4 regions of the Paenibacillus cucumis (ex Kampfer et al. 2016) genome follow, and region 4 is predicted to be linked to each of the others. Evidence: predicted binding sites of a transcription regulator. Region 4 holds the regulator's gene; each other region holds the start of a gene.
What was found. Region 4 encodes Rex, which represses fermentation and respiration genes when NADH is low (regulators of the CRP and FNR family bind a similar motif). Its sites were predicted from a motif close to TTGTGAAATATTTCACAA; they were not measured.
Positions count from the first base shown of each region.

Region 1 (4,004 bases), on a different contig from region 4:
GCCATTGCCAATGTGAATATGAGCGGCCTGCGCTCTTCCGTAGAGCTGTGCCAGCTCTACGATCGTTTCTTCCGGCACGCCTGTAATGCGTGCTACGCGCTCCGGTGTGTAACTACGGACATGCTCGCGTAGTGCTTCGTGTCCCACGGTATATTTTTGCATAAATGCTTCATTCGTCAGTCCTTGCTCAAACAGCACATGCATCATTCCCAGTGCCAGCGCACTGTCCGTACCCGGATAGAGCGGGATGAACCAGTCCGCCCATTGTGCCGTACGATTTCGGTGAACGTCAATGACAACGATTTTGGCACCGTTCTTACGAGCCTTCTCCGCCAGTACAACCTGATGCATATTGGTGCTGACAATGTTCCCACCCCACACCACAATCAGATCTGCATGCTCTGTATCCTCAGGCAACGTGCCGTGGTTGGCTCCCATCGTATATTTCCAGCCTGTGTTACCGGCAGCATTACATATCGTCTGCTCCAGCACGCTTGCGCCAAGCGCATTGAAGAAACGCCGATCCATGCCGTCGACACCTAGCACACCCATATTACCGTAAAAACTATAAGGTAGAATGCTCTCAGGTCCATACGTTGCAGACAAGTCTTTGAACTTTCCTGTGATTTCCTGAATCGCTTCGTCCCAACTGATACGCTCGAACTTGCCTTCACCTTTGGCGCCGACACGTCGCATCGGATATTGAAGTCGCTCGGGATGATACACCCGCTCCGTCATATTTCGAACTTTATTACAGATTGCACCCTTCGTAATCGGGTGATCCGGATTACCGGTGACCTTCGTAATTTTACCGTTTTCTTTATGTAATAGCAGACCACATGTGTCTGGACAATCGAGCGGGCATACCGCTGGAAATACACCATTCTCCTGTTCAATCATCATTGGGCTCCCCCTCTTTCAATAGCTATCCCTATATCATATCCCGTTCAGTGTTATAACGTAAAGAGAACAGAATAAATCGGCCAAATCTTCATCATTGCTGGGTAGCATGTTATGAGTGCAAACTGGTCATTCCATTCAAAAATTTTAATTTCGAAAAAAGTTTTCTGCCTATGATTCATTCTCTGAACCCTAGGGTAAATTAAGAACAAGGCATTAGGCTGGTGTTTCCCCACTTCCTCCTCATGCCATATCATGGACCACTCCCGAAATTCGCCATGCTCAGGTTTCGTTCCCCCGAACCTTGTCATGGCGAATTTAATTTTGGGCAAAAAAAAGATGGCCACCTCCCATCTCCCCACGATCAACCCTGTCGTGAAGCGATGAGATGCACCATCTCACTTCGTTATTCCGTATTCTTACAAATATGATGCTACAATGCTCCTAAGTGTCGACTCTCCCATAAATTACGCCTGTTTACTCCACATCGCTCTGCCTTCTGCTTCCACTGAAGAAACCATAGCAGGAACAACCGTCTCCGGCTTGGCCGCTGGCTCTGTTTTACGCAGATATACCATCCAATACGCAGCCGCTACGAACAACGCTCCACCCGTCAGATTACCTAGCCAAACCGGAATAAAATTCATGACGTACTGGCCCCAGGAAAAGTGCCCCTCAAAGATCGCCGCTGGAATCAGAAACATGTTGGCCACAACGTGCTGAAATCCGATAGCCACAAACGCCATCGTTGGAAACCAAATGCCCAGAATTTTACCGCTCATCGTATCGGATGCATAAGACAGCCAGACAGCCAGCGCTACCAGCCAGTTACAGCCTATGCCTGAGATAAAAGCCTGCAGGAAGCTGTCATGCAATTTGTGTCCTGCCATATCAACCACTTTGCTCAGGTATACACCCTCTGCGGTGAGCCCAAGCACATGACCAAAGAAAAAGGCCACAAACAATGCACCGAGCAGATTACCCACGGTCACAAGTAGCAGGTTCTTCAACATGCTGGCTGGAGAGATTTTACGTGTGATTGCAGCGAGCGGTACAGCCATCATATTGCCCGTTAACAGTTCTCCACCACCAATCAAGACCAGAATCAGACCTACCGGGAACACCGCCGCTCCGATAAACGTTGCAATGCTCCCCCACTCCGCTGGTGCAGATGCAATTACGCGAATATCGAGCAGAAACCCAAGCGCAATAAAGGCTCCCGCCAGGAAACCAAGAATCAGCACAGAAGAAACCGGATTCTGTGCTTTCTTAACACCAGCCTGCGCCGTATATCGTGCAACCTCCAGAGGTGTTTTGGTCGCCATATGTCATCCTCTCCTTTGTCTTCTATCCGTTCGCAAATCATTGAATTCATCTATGGTTTTATTGTATCTCGACCTTGTCGAAAACTTTGTGCAAATAATCACAAAGTAATCTAAGAAGATGATTCAATTTGCTACTTAGACGACAAAAAAAGAAGACTGACGATATGATCGCCAGCCTTCCTTCTGTCTTTATTTTATGATGTACCCAATTTTAATATCGTTGCTAGCCGCCTACATTCATGACTCACCTCACCGACTTACACCAGCGCTGGCGCTTTAACCTCTACCGGAGGCAGGGCTTGCAGACCTGCTGTGTTCAGGAAGTTCCAAGGTTTGTTGTAGTGCGGTTGGAAGAAGAAGTCGATAAACGCCAGCTCATCCACCGTCATGTTGTTCTGAATACAAACCGAGATCGTATTGATCGACTGCGTCAGATCCACTTGTGACATTACCTGTGCACCGACAATCCGGCGAGTCGCTTGTTCATAAACCACTTTAAGCAACAGTTTCTCAGCCGTTGGCATGAATTCAGGACGGTAGCTGTCTTCCAGAACAACCGATTCGACAACAAGCCCCTCTTCTTTAGCAGACATCTCGGTCATTCCTGTTCCTGCAATATTTTGCTCATAAATTTTGATGCCCGATGTGCCCTGTGTTCCCATATAAGGTGTCGTTGGACGAACCAGGTTTCTCGCTACGAGTGTACCCATCCGCACGGCGTTTGTTGCTAGTGGAATGTAAGCCGCTTTGCCGGTTGGATTGTAGTGGATCGCACAGCTGTCACCTGCAGCAAATACATCTTCCTGACTAGTTTGCATATATTTATCGACGATAATTGCACCGTTTGGCAACATATCCACTTGGCCTTTAAGCAGCTCTGTATTCGGGCGGAATCCGATGCAGAGAATGACCAAGTCAGTCTCAAACTCCCCTTTGGATGTGATGACTTTGGTTACTTTGCCGTTCTCGCCCGTAAATTTCTGTACGGTTTGACCGAGAGCCAGTTTAATGCCTTTATTCGTGAGCGTATCTTCAATTCCATCTGTAAATTCAGGATCAAGGTATTTGTTCAAAATACGATCCACACTGTCGATCAGCGTCACTTCTTTACCGTTCATCTGGAATGCCTCGACCAGTTCCACACCGATGTATCCTGCGCCGACTACAGTAACACGTTTCGCATCTTTGGCTTTTTCGATAATAGTGTTGGAGTGATTGTAGTTTTTGCAAAGCAGGATGTTTTCCATCTCGATGCCTTCCAGCTTCGGTACAACAGGCCATGAACCTGTAGTCACGATCAGTTTGTCAAATGTATCTTCAAATTCTTCCCCGGTTTGCAGATTTTTAGCCCGCAAGGTGTGGCCTTTGGCATCCACTGCTGTAACTTCGTGAAGCATCTTGGTAACTACCCCGAGATCTGCCAATTGATTCGGCGAAGAGTAGAACAGGCCGTCAGGGTCTCTGACCACTCCACCTACGTAGAGCGCAATACCGCATGACAGGAAAGAGATATTATCATTGCGTTCATATACGGTAATGGTGGCATCCGGGTATAATTTGGCGGTATTTACGATGGCTGCTGTTCCTGCGTGTGTACATCCGATGACTGCGATTTTCATGAGAGTTCCTCCTTGGAGTATATAAAATAATGAGTTTAATAAACATGGTTAAGGTTGTGAAATATTTCACTATTCATTCGGTAGATCACTTGTGATTTATTTCACTTTATATACTCATTATAATGTGATCTTTTTCACATTGCAATAGGTTTTGCAAAAA
Region 1 covers NZ_JACLIC010000057.1:16,496-20,499, forward strand. The annotation lists gene H7T88_RS28110 (molybdopterin-containing oxidoreductase family protein) at 1-900, opposite strand, end outside; gene H7T88_RS28115 (formate/nitrite transporter family protein) at 1,368-2,225, opposite strand; gene H7T88_RS28120 (FAD-dependent oxidoreductase) at 2,483-3,844, opposite strand.
Region 1: a site for Rex is predicted at 2,312-2,329, ahead of H7T88_RS28115 (formate/nitrite transporter family protein). Genes of this name have one in related genera too.

Region 2 (4,004 bases), on a different contig from region 4:
GCTACCGACAGTCCCGCGATACCACAAGCCATCGTACGTAGAATGTCACGGTCATGGAGCGCCATTTCAATCCGCTCGTAGCTGTATTTATCATGCATGTAGTGGATGACGTTAAGAGTGTTCATGTACAGTTTAGCGAGCCACTCCATCATCGGTTTGAAGCGTTTCATCACTTCATTATAATCCAGTACCTCACTTGTAATAGCAGGATACTCCGGACCAACCTGTGCTCCCGATTTTTCGTCACGTCCACCGTTGATCGCATACAGTAATGCTTTCGCCAAGTTGGCCCGTGCGCCGAAGAACTGCATTTGTTTACCGATCTTCATTGCAGATACACAGCAGGCAATACCATAATCATCGCCATAGATTGGACGCATCAGATCATCATTTTCATACTGGATGGAACTGGTTTCGATCGATACTTTACTGCAATAATCTTTGAAAGCTTCAGGTAACTTCGTGGACCACAGAACAGTCAAGTTCGGCTCCGGAGCAGGTCCCAGGTTGTGCAGTGTGTGCAGGAAACGGAAGCTGTTTTTGGTTACACGTGTCTCGCCGTTGACGGACATCCCGCCGATAGACTCTGTTACCCATGTTGGGTCACCACTGAACAATTCGTTGTAATCCGGCGTGCGCAGGAATTTAACAATCCGCAGTTTCATGACAAAGTGGTCAACCAGTTCTTGAGCCTGTTCTTCTGTCAGAATACCTTCTTGCAAATCACGTTCAATGTAGATATCCAGGAATGAAGATACACGTCCAAGGGACATTGCAGCACCGTTCTGTTCTTTGATCGCTGCAAGGTAGCCGAAGTACAACCATTGGAATGCTTCTTTAGCCGTTGTTGCTGGTAATGAAATATCGAAGCCATGCATCTCGCCCAGTTGTTTCAGTTCTTGCAGTGCACGAATCTGTTCGGACAACTCTTCGCGCAAACGAATGACATCTTCATCAATAACATCAACTTCAAGTGCATTGAGCTCACCTTTTTTATTACGAATCAGGAAGTCTACTCCGTACAAAGCTACCCGGCGATAGTCACCGATGATCCGGCCACGACCGTAAGCATCCGGCAAACCTGTGATAATACCCGCTTTACGTGCTGCACGCATCTCGGAAGTGTAAGCATCGAATACACCTTGGTTATGCGTTTTACGAATGTTTGTAAATATATCAATGACACCTTGTGGCATTTCGAACCCGTATGCTTCACAAGCATCAATCATCATGCGAATTCCGCCGAATGGCTGAATGGAACGTTTGAACGGAGCGTCTGTTTGAACTCCGACAATCTGCTCTTTGCTTTGATCCAAATATCCCGGTTGGTGGGAAGTAATTGTTGCAGGCGTATTCACATCAACGTCAAGCACACCACCGTTATCCCGTTCTTTTTTGGTCAGGTCGGATACAATATCCCACAATTCTTTGGTATTCTGGGTTGCACCTGCAAGGAACGCCTCATCGCCATAATATGGGGAAAGGTTATGTTCCAGAAAATCATTCACATTAACCGTCTTGGTCCATGTTCCTTTGGTAAAGTTTCTCCAGCCTGTTTGTTGTTTAACATCTTTTTCGATCACCGACATCGTAATCCCTCCGCTTTTTTGGATTTCTGGACACATTATATTGTTGCAATAGACGTATCATCATGTGTCCAAAGCCGCGATTTATGTGAATTGTTTCACATGATCCGGAACACGTTCTCTCTACTGGGGAACCGGAACCGCAGAATGAATGTTTTTCTTATATTTTCAGTATACGTCGAGCAAGTCACACCATCTGTGATTTTTATCACAAACTTTGGATGTTGTCTTATTGCACTGCGCCACGGTTGTTCACACTTGACCACTCCGCGGGCAGAACAACTTCAGATCGCCGTTATCCCCGGATTTTTTCGATTCACTTTTCCAAAGTGAAAATCCGGTGATAAATGCGAACGCTTCGCTTCTTCCGTCTGTCCTGCCCGCTCCGTTATCGTGTGAACCTCTCTGTGCAAACAGCCACCTCCCCCTTTGTTCCTAGCATTTTGGGGAACCATTGCTCCGCTATGCTCGGAGCAACCAAGGGCATGATATAGGTTCCTGAAAAACGGACGCTTCGCTTCTCCGTTTTTCTGCCCATTTTTGTGCTGCTTACGCGGGTATCAATTTGCTACAACTCTACTGGTACGTTCTTCGTGTGACCTCGTTCATTCATGGGACTAGATCGCTCCTAAAAAACGGACGCTTCGCTTCTCCGTTTTTCTGCCCATCCTTTTTCTACTGCTTACGCGGGTATCACTTTGCTACAACTCTACTGGTACGTTGTTCGTGTGACCTCGTTCATGCATGAGACTAGATCGCTCCTGAAAAACGGACGCTCCGCCTCTCCGTTTTTCTGCCCATTTTGACTCTCTGCGATAACTTAGTCTACACTGTGCCTGTGGACGGTCCGCTTCGACCTTGCACAAGACCTGTCTAGCGGACTGATAAATGAGGGCTTCGTTTCTCGTTTCTCTGCCCTCTTTGCCTCACCTCCTTTCCTATCTCTCCGTTCTTTCCTTCGGCTATGCAACTATACAGCAATCGGGGCTCCCCAATGTGGAGAACCCCTGAATCAATTGCTTTAACTTGAAGTGCTAAGTTGTAATTTATGTTGCTTGTTATTCAAATTTGCCATAGAAAGCGTTGCGATACACATCGGCAAGTTCAGTGACCAGCGGCAGTTTTGGATTCGCTGTTGTACATTGGTCTTCGAAGGCACGATCTGCCAAGTAGTCTACACGCGATTCGAAGTCTTTCGCGTCAAATCCGATTTCCTGGAACGATTCCTCGATGCCCAGTTTTTTGTTCAGATCACGGATGGCTTTAATCAAGCTGTTCACGCCTTCTTCGGTTGTGCGTGCTGGTAATCCGAGAATACGTGCGATTTCGGCGTACCGCTCATCTGCCACAAAGTGCGAATATTTCGGGAACGATGCAAATTTCGTCGGTTTTTTCGCATTGTAACGAATAACGTGTGGTAATAGGATAGCATTGGTGCGTCCGTGTGCGGTGTGATATTGACCTCCCCATTTATGCGCCAAGCTGTGGTTAATGCCCAGGAACGCGTTGGCAAAAGCCATACCAGCAATCGTGGAAGCATTATGCATTTTCTCGCGTGCCAGTTTGTCACCTTGCAGTGACGATTGCTCCAGGTATTGGAACACCAGTTGGATGGCTTTGATTGCCAGACCATCTGTATAGTCATTCGCCATAACAGATACGTACGCTTCAATCGCATGTGTCAATACGTCCATACCGGTGTCGGCTACTGCCGTTTTTGGCAAACTGTATACGAACTCAGGGTCTACAATCGCCACATCTGGTGTCAATTCATAGTCAGCCAGCGGATACTTGGTATTACCATGCTCTTTATCTGTAATAACCGCAAACGATGTAACTTCCGAACCTGTACCCGATGTTGTCGGGATGGCTACAAATTTTGCTTTCGATCCGAGTCTTGGGTATTTGTAAATCCGTTTACGGATATCCATAAATTTTTGTTTCAGGTTGTTGAACTCTGTGTCAGGATATTCATAGAACAACCACATCGCTTTGGCAGCATCCATTGGTGACCCGCCACCGAGTGCGATAATACAGTCTGGCTGGAAGCGTTCCATCATGGCTGTACCGCGGTCTACTGTTGTTGTTGATGGATCTGGCTCAACTTCTGAGAAGACTTCAATCGCTACCGGTGTCTGACGTTGACGCAGGTAATGCTCTACTTTTTCCACATATCCGAGTTTGACCATCATGGCATCTGTAATAATCGCTACGCGAGTAATGTCCGGCATTTTGGCAAGGTATTGAGTTGCCCCTTTTTCGAAGTAGACTTTGTTCGGCACTTTGAACCATTGCATATTCACGGTACGGCGAGCCACCCTTTTCACATTGATTAGGTTCACAGCAGTTACGTTGGAAGATGTCGAGTTACGTCCGTACGATCCACAACCCAGTGTCAACGATGGCATGTTGGTATTA
Region 2 covers NZ_JACLIC010000019.1:12,806-16,809, reverse strand. The annotation lists gene pflB (formate C-acetyltransferase) at 1-1,589, opposite strand, end outside; gene H7T88_RS28715 (hypothetical protein) at 1,871-1,999, opposite strand; gene adhE (bifunctional acetaldehyde-CoA/alcohol dehydrogenase) at 2,645-4,004, opposite strand, start outside.
Region 2: a site for Rex is predicted at 1,673-1,690, ahead of pflB (formate C-acetyltransferase). Genes of this name have one in related genera too.

Region 3 (4,004 bases), on a different contig from region 4:
GCTTGGTAAGTGCTTATAAGGAATTTGTGCAGGAGTTTGCAACTGCGGGTGGTAAAATTCTGCAAATGGATGACTGTCTCTGGGAGCTGTTTGCCGATGACAATCCGAACTCGCCTTTTACCGGAGAGCATATCAATCAAGAGGACGTACAGGGTCTCGCCACGGAGTTTATTGATATCAACAATACGGTCATTGACTTCGGTCATAGTCTGGGTCTGAAAATGTGGACACATAACTGCCGCGGCAACTATGACTCCCGTAACATGGGCGGCGGATCGTATGTGAAGATTGCGAATCTGTTCCTGAAGCAATTGAAGTATGATCGTTTCTTCCTGGAGTGGGATGATGATCGTGCGGGTTCCATCGAAGCGCTGGAAGTGTTCAAAGACAGACCGGATACAGAAATTGTATTGGGTCTGCTGTCCTCCAAAACAAGTACGCTCGATGATGAGGAGCGCGTGGTTCGTCTGCTGGACGAAGCCTCCAAGATCATTGACAAAGATAGGCTACTGCTGTCTCACCAATGTGGTTTTGCCTCCTGTGATGGCGGGAACGAACTGAGCGAAGCCCAGCAGTGGGCGAAGATTCATCAGGGTCAGCAAATTGCGAAGCAATACTGGGGCAACTAATTTCTATAACATATAGATATTTTCATAGGGCGATCTTTTCCGAGCAGGATTCGGGAGAGGTCGCCTTTTTATTTTAACTGATTCGTTGCCGTGTGATCGTTATGTCCGTTTTGTGATTCTTCTCACTTTCCTGACCCGACATCTGCTCTACACTTAATGGCATGTAGATAGGGGGAGAATGGATGACGATGCCACAGATCAAGGGGCAAATGCAGCAGTTAAGGCCGCAGATGAAGCCACGTGATTATACCCAATATCCGTTCATCGTGATCTGGGAAGTGACCCGGGCATGTGCGCTGAAATGTGTGCATTGCCGGGCAGAGGCCCAGTATCGGGCTGATCCACGTCAACTGACCACCGAACAGGGAAAAAGGCTGATAGATGATATTGCCGCTATGCAGGAACAACCATTATTTGTTTTCACGGGGGGTGACCCGCTAATGCGGCCAGATCTGTTTGAACTGGCGGAGTATGCGATTCGGGAGAAGGGGCTACCCGTGTCCATGACGCCTAGTGCCACCCCGAAGGTCACTCAAGCGGCAATTATGCAAGCGAAGGAAGTCGGTTTATCCCGCTGGGCGTTTAGTCTGGATGGGTCAACGGCCGAGATCCATGATCATTTTCGCGGAACCAGAGGTTCTTATGATATGACGATGAGGGGCATTCGATTTTTGCAGGAAGCAGCCATTCCGATTCAAATCAACACGACCGTTTCCCGTTATAACCTCCACGATCTGGAGGCCATCAGCCGTAAGGTGAAAGAGATGGGCGTTGTGCTGTGGAGTCTGTTTTTCCTCATTCCGACAGGCAGAGCTCAGGAGAAAGATATGATCACAGCGGAAGAGCATGAACAGGTCATGAAGTGGATGGTGCAGCTTGCTCATGAGATGCCTTACGGTGTGAAATCAACGGAGGCGCCTCACTACAGACGAGTAATGATACAGCAACGGACAGCAGGAGCAGAACAGGCCTCAGAGCAGAACTCCAAGCAAGGCTTAGAACTTCAATCCGAGCAGAGCGCAGGAAATCATGCAGATCTTGCCAAGGGTCTCGCCAAACGCAAAGATATGCTGGGACGTGCACCGCAAGGGGTCAATGATGGGGACGGGTTTGTGTTTATCAGTCACACGGGGGACGTCTATCCTAGCGGTTTCTTGCCCGTGGTGTGCGGTAATGTGAAGAATGAGTCGCTAATTGAGGTGTACCGGAATTCACCGGTGATGCAGACCTTACGGGATAAGTCGAAATTGAACGGAAAATGTGCAGTCTGCGAGTACAAAACGATGTGTGGTGGCTCCAGAGCAAGAGCGTATGCAATGACGGGAGATTACATGGACAGTGATCCTTCCTGTGCCTATATCCCGGCGGCGCTGCGTTAAAGTTTATATGGCGGGAAGTGTGGCATGGATAATCAACGCACGAAACAAGTTGTCATCGCTGGCGGTGGCATTACCGGATTGAGCGCAGCTTATTATATCGAACAGTTTTGCAGAGCGAATGATGTTGCAGCAGAACTTATTATTGTTGAAAAAAATGATCGATTCGGTGGACATGTGCACACCGGTAAAAGGGATGGATTCGTGATCGAACGGGGGCCCGATTCTTTTCTCGCACGGAAAACCTCCATCATTGAGCTTATGCAGGAGCTCGGTATGGGTGAAGAACTCGTTGGTACGCGTCCAGGGGTGTCGCATAGCTATATCGCCTATCGGAATAAACTGCATCCGATCCCGGATGGCTTTATGCTCGGTGTGCCTACGAAGTGGAAACCCTTCGTAACAACTCGTTTATTGTCCCTTCGGGGCAAGGTGCGAGCAGCGGCAGATCTTGTTTTGCCGCGGAGGTCGAGCAGGGAGGATGAGTCTCTGGGGCAACTGCTACGCAGACGCCTTGGCGATGAAGTACTGGAGCAGATCGCCGAGCCGCTCTTGGCAGGCATATATGCAGGCAATGCGGACGGACTGAGCGTACAAGCAACGTTTCCAATGCTACAGGAAACGGAGCAAAAACACCGTAGCCTGATCGTGGGCATGCTGGGTGTGAGAAAAAGCCGCGCCCCAAAGCAAACAGTCAAGCCTACGGCTCAAACCACAACGGAGTCTACGTCACAACCTACAACTATATCGGCAACCCGTCCAGCTCCCAAACCCGCATCAAAACCATCGGGCACGGCCACTCGAAGCATGTTTTTGAGTGCACGGGGCGGACTGGAAGGTGTGGTAACGCAACTTGAACAGACACTTTCTTCCACAGCGCATTTGATCAGGAACACGGCAATTTCCCGTGTGTCGAAAGCAGAACAAGAGCAAGGAAAAGATACTATACGTTATACGGTTCAGTTTAACAATGGAACGACGCTTGCGGCGGATGCGGTAGTGGTTGCGACTCCAGCGTATGCAGCAGCGGATATGCTTGCACATGAGCATGAGGCGATTGCAGAACACCTGCGTGCGATCCCGTATGCTTCGGTGATGAACGTCGTACTTGCTTATAGCGAGCAGGACGTGGGTGTTTCCCTGAATGCATCCGGCTTTGTTGTACCGCGCAAGGAAGAACGCAAAATTACAGCCTGCACCTGGACATCATCTAAGTGGGAGCATACAGCGCCGAAAGGTCACATTCTTTTGCGAGCCTATGTGGGGAAATACGGCCGTGACCCGATGAGTCATCAGCTTACCGATGAAGAAATCATTGCTGAAGTACGCCGCGAATTACAGGATACCATTGGGATCTCCGCAGAGCCTGTTTTTACAGAGATCAACCGATTACCGTTATCCATGCCCCAATATCAAGTCGGGCATCTAAAACGAATCGCAGAGGTTGAGAAGTTACTGGAAGATGTTATGCCTGGAGTGTACGTTGGTGGCGGAGGTTACCGCGGAATTGGCGTTCCGGATTGTATCTCTCAGGGCAAGGCTATGGCGGAGAAAGTCATTGGCACGTTGTTGGGAACTAGATAAACATAAAGAAGCGGCAGCCTGTCCCGAAATTCAATCGGGGGAAGCTGCCGCTTTTTTTATTGGCAGGGCGCTGAATTTACTTACGCTGTAATGATCGGCTCAAGGAATATATACACACGATCCGGGGATTTGGATCACGCTATTTCGCAGTAGCCTGCTGCGCCAGCCATTCTTTTTTTAATATCGCATATTGATACGTATTCTCGTATTTCGGCGTGCCGTCTTCATTTTTCACAAAAGAAATAAACTCAAGGAACAGACCTTCCCTGCGCATGCCGAGTTTCTCACATAGCTTCTGAGACCGGAAGTTATCGTCTTCCACGTAAGCGTAAATTCTCCGAATTCCCTGCTCCATAAAGAGGTATTCCATGAAGGCACGAGCACTCTCGCTGGCGTATCCTTTTCCCTCAAACCT
Region 3 covers NZ_JACLIC010000018.1:114,415-118,418, forward strand. The annotation lists gene H7T88_RS10890 (cobalamin-independent methionine synthase II family protein) at 1-629, shown strand, start outside; gene H7T88_RS10895 (TIGR04053 family radical SAM/SPASM domain-containing protein) at 818-2,008, shown strand; gene hemG (protoporphyrinogen oxidase) at 2,033-3,589, shown strand; gene H7T88_RS10905 (GNAT family N-acetyltransferase) at 3,729-4,004, opposite strand, start outside.
Region 3: a site for Rex is predicted at 740-757, ahead of H7T88_RS10895 (TIGR04053 family radical SAM/SPASM domain-containing protein). Genes of this name have one in related genera too.

Region 4 (4,004 bases):
AGAAGCGAATCCGCTGGACGGTGTGACCTTTGATCAGTTTATGGATCAGGTGCGCGCCAACCTCAAAGAGACACTGGATCATTATGAAGAGCGTGAAGCACAGACACAGATGTTTGGCAGTGTACGGCAGGCACTGGATGAAGAGAAACATCTTTTGCTGGAAGCCGGAACGGGAACAGGGAAATCCTTGGGATATTTGTTACCTGCTATTTATGAAAGTGTAAAACAAGAACAGAAGGTGATGGTAAGCACTCACACCATTAACTTGCAAGAACAACTGCGCGAACGAGATATTCCGATGCTGACGCAGGTAGTTCCTTTTCCGTTCAAAGCTTCCGTGTTCAAGGGGAGAGGCCATTATCTCTGTCTACGCAAATTCGAACACAAAATCAACAAACGTGAATTTGCTACGCCGAAAGAGGACTACTTCACGGCAGCACAGATGATTGTGTGGCTCACACAAACCGAAACGGGTGACGATGAAGAATTGAACCTTAGTGCACGCGGAGGAGATTTCTGGGAAACGGTGCAGAGCGAGTCCGAGTCTTGTCTCGGTAGATCCTGTCCGTGGTTCCGCAAGTGCTTCTATCATCGTGCGAAACATGAGGCAGGACTTTCTGACATCGTGATTACCAATCACTCCAAACTGTTTACAGACGTGAAGGCTGCTCATCAGCTGTTGCCAGCTTATGAAAGTCTGGTCATTGATGAGGCGCACCATCTTGAAGATGTAGCGGGTAAACACCTTGGGCTTCACATGAAGTATTTTACGCTCGTACACACACTGACCCGTTTGTTTAAAGATAGTCGTAACGGTCAGCTCCCAATGCTCCGCTCCCAGTTGTCAGGGCACGAGAACGGTGTACAATGGGGTTCAATGGTGGATCAGATGTTTCCCCTTGCCGTTGAAGTGAAGGAAATGTGGGATCGTCTGAGCGATGCTCTGTTTGGTCTTCTGCCTGAACGGAGTGATGCTTCTCCAGGGGAGACCGGACAGTTCTCGCTGCGGCTTAAAGCGTCTCAGAAGCCTGCCAAGTGGCAGGAGTTGCAGGATTTGGAGAACCAGATCTATGTGACATTGGGTGATTTGGTTCGTAAGGGTGACAAACTGTTGCTCGAAGTAAAAGAAGATCAGGATGATTATCAGTCCGACAGTCTGATCACTGATATCACCGGGCTCTTGAAAGATCTGACGACGATGAAGGAGAATTTAAGATTCTTCATGCGTATGGATGATGCCAAGACCGTGTACTGGATGGAGGCCAGCGGACAGTTCCGTAGCAAGTCACTCCAGCTATACGCTGTTCCGGTGGATGTTAGCGCGCAATTGAAAGAGATGTTTTTCGATAAAAAGAAAAGCGTTGTGCTTACATCGGCTACGCTGTCGGTGGATAAGTCATTCCAGTTCATGATTGAGCAACTGGGTTTGCAGGAAGCTGCCGACAATAATCGGCTTCTGACCTCGATGCTACCTTCCCCATTCAATTATCGGGAACAAGCTTTGTTAGTAATCCCGCGGGATTTCCCGAGTTTGAAGGGGAGCGTAGGGGACGCGCACTTTGTACAGATGCTGGTGCACTCTCTTGCTGAGACGGCGATTGCAACTCAAGGACGTATGATGGTGCTGTTTACCTCTTATAAAATGCTTCGACAAGTCTATGAACCACTGAAAGAGGCTTTGTCCGGGAATGACATCTCGCTACTGGGGCAAGGTGTTGACAGCGGGAATCGTTCGAAGTTGACCCGACGCTTCCAGGATGCCAAAGCAGCAGTCCTGCTGGGTACGAGTAGCTTCTGGGAGGGCGTCGATATTCCGGGTGAAGCGCTGACCTGTCTTGCGATTGTGAGACTGCCTTTCCAGCCGCCTAACCATCCGCTTCTGGAAGCGAAGAGTGAACTGTTACAAGAGCAGAAGAAAAATCCATTTATGAAGCTTTCTGTGCCACAGGCAGTCATTCGCTTCAAGCAGGGGTTCGGCAGGCTTGTTCGGACAGGCAAAGATCGCGGAATCGTCATTGTGTATGATACGCGTGTAATTGAAGCTTATTACGGCAAGTACTTCCTGTATTCGCTACCTGGACCAAAGATGGAGCATATGCTGACAGAACAGATGGTTCCCCGTATTGCTGAATGGTTAGATCGACCTGCAGAAACTCAAAAATAATTACGATGTAAAGCTATAACATTGCATTGGACTTCACCATGGCGTTAAACTTTGAAGAAGACTTCACAAAGTTCGAACAGGGCAGCGCTTTAATGAACTTATATTCCTAATAATTCGGGCATTCTGTATGAGGACATCATGCATGGATATTGCATGTATACAGAATGCTCATCTTTTCAATATTTATTTAATCGTGGCGATGGTAAGGGGGAGCAAGGATGAAATCGGATAAAATATCAGAAGCGGTAGTACGGCGTCTGCCTGTATATTTGCGTTATTTAAACGAGTTGGTTCAGCGTGAGGTGACAACGGTTTCCTCGCAGGAGCTAGGACAGCGACTGGATTTGAATCCAGCTCAAATCCGTAAAGATTTAGCTTATTTCGGTGATTTTGGTCGTAAAGGAATCGGGTATGATGTGTCTTACCTGATCGAGAAGATTCGTCACATTTTGAAAATTGATCAGCAAATTAATGTGGCTCTGGTAGGGGCCGGTAATCTCGGACATGCCTTATCGAATTATAATGCTTATTTGAAGGACAATATGAAAATTGTCGCTATTTTTGATGCGTTTGGGCCTAAGATTGGCAGTAATATTAATAGCCTGACGGTCAAACCTATGGAAGAACTTACAGAAGCGGTTCAGAAAGATAACATCCGTATCGGGATCATCACGGTGCCGGACACGGAAGCTCAGAATGTTGCCGATCAACTGATTGAATCGGGTATTGAGGCGATTCTGAATTTTGCGCCGACGATTCTAAAGACGCCTTCACATGTGCGGATTCATCATGCGGACTTTACAACGGATTTGCTCAGTTTGGCTTATTATTTGGAGAACGGGAAGGAAGATGAGCTTGATGACAACAACGAATAAATGGGTAATCCAAAATGGTAAATTTGCTGTAAATGAAGGTGCCAATTGGACTGTGATTCAAGGGTATATGGTCGTTGAAAATGACAAGATTGTGCATATTGGTGAGACGCTTCCGGATGGTGACGAGAACCTGCCTAAAGTGGATGGAAAAGGACTGCTCTTCCTGCCGGGTCTGATCAATACGCATGGTCATGCGGCAATGTCTCTGCTTCGAGGTCATGGTGATGACCTGGCATTGCAAGTGTGGTTACAAGAAAAAATGTGGCCAATGGAAGCCAAAATGACTTCTGAGGACGTGTATTGGGGAGCATCCCTTTCGGTGCTTGAGATGTTAAAAGGCGGAACAACAGCTTTCCTGGACATGTATGACCACATGGATCAGGTAGCAAAAGTGGTTGAACAGTCAGGAGCAAGAGCTGCGCTGGCTCGCGGTGTCATTGGACTGTGCTCCGAAGAAGAGCAGATGCGAAAGCTCGAAGAGTCCGCTGCGTTTGCGCGTGAATGGAATGGACAGGCGGATGGACGCATCACAACCGTAATCTCTCCGCACGCGCCTTACACATGCCCTCCAGATTACATAGAGAAGCTTGTTCAAGTTGCGCATGATCTAAACCTGCCTCTCCATACGCACATGTCAGAGACGCTTCGTGAAGTGGAGCAGAATGTATCAGATTATGGCATGCGTCCAGTGGCACATTTGGAGAAGCATGGCTTTTTCTCACGTCCTTCACTCGTAGCGCATGCTGTGCATCTCAACGATGAAGAGATCGAGATCTTGGCACGTCATGATGTCGCTGTATCCCATAATCCGGGTAGTAATTTGAAGCTTGCATCGGGTGTAGCTCGTGTTCCCGCTTTGTTGAAAGCAGGAGTTACTGTATCTTTAGGAACAGACGGACCGGCAAGCAACAACAATCTCGATATGTTTGAGGAAATGAGACTTGCAGCTTTAATTCATAAAGGAG
Region 4 covers NZ_JACLIC010000014.1:66,241-70,244, forward strand. The annotation lists gene dinG (ATP-dependent DNA helicase DinG, 3'-5' exoribonuclease type) at 1-2,164, shown strand, start outside; gene H7T88_RS09190 (redox-sensing transcriptional repressor Rex) at 2,383-3,039, shown strand; gene H7T88_RS09195 (amidohydrolase) at 3,023-4,004, shown strand, end outside.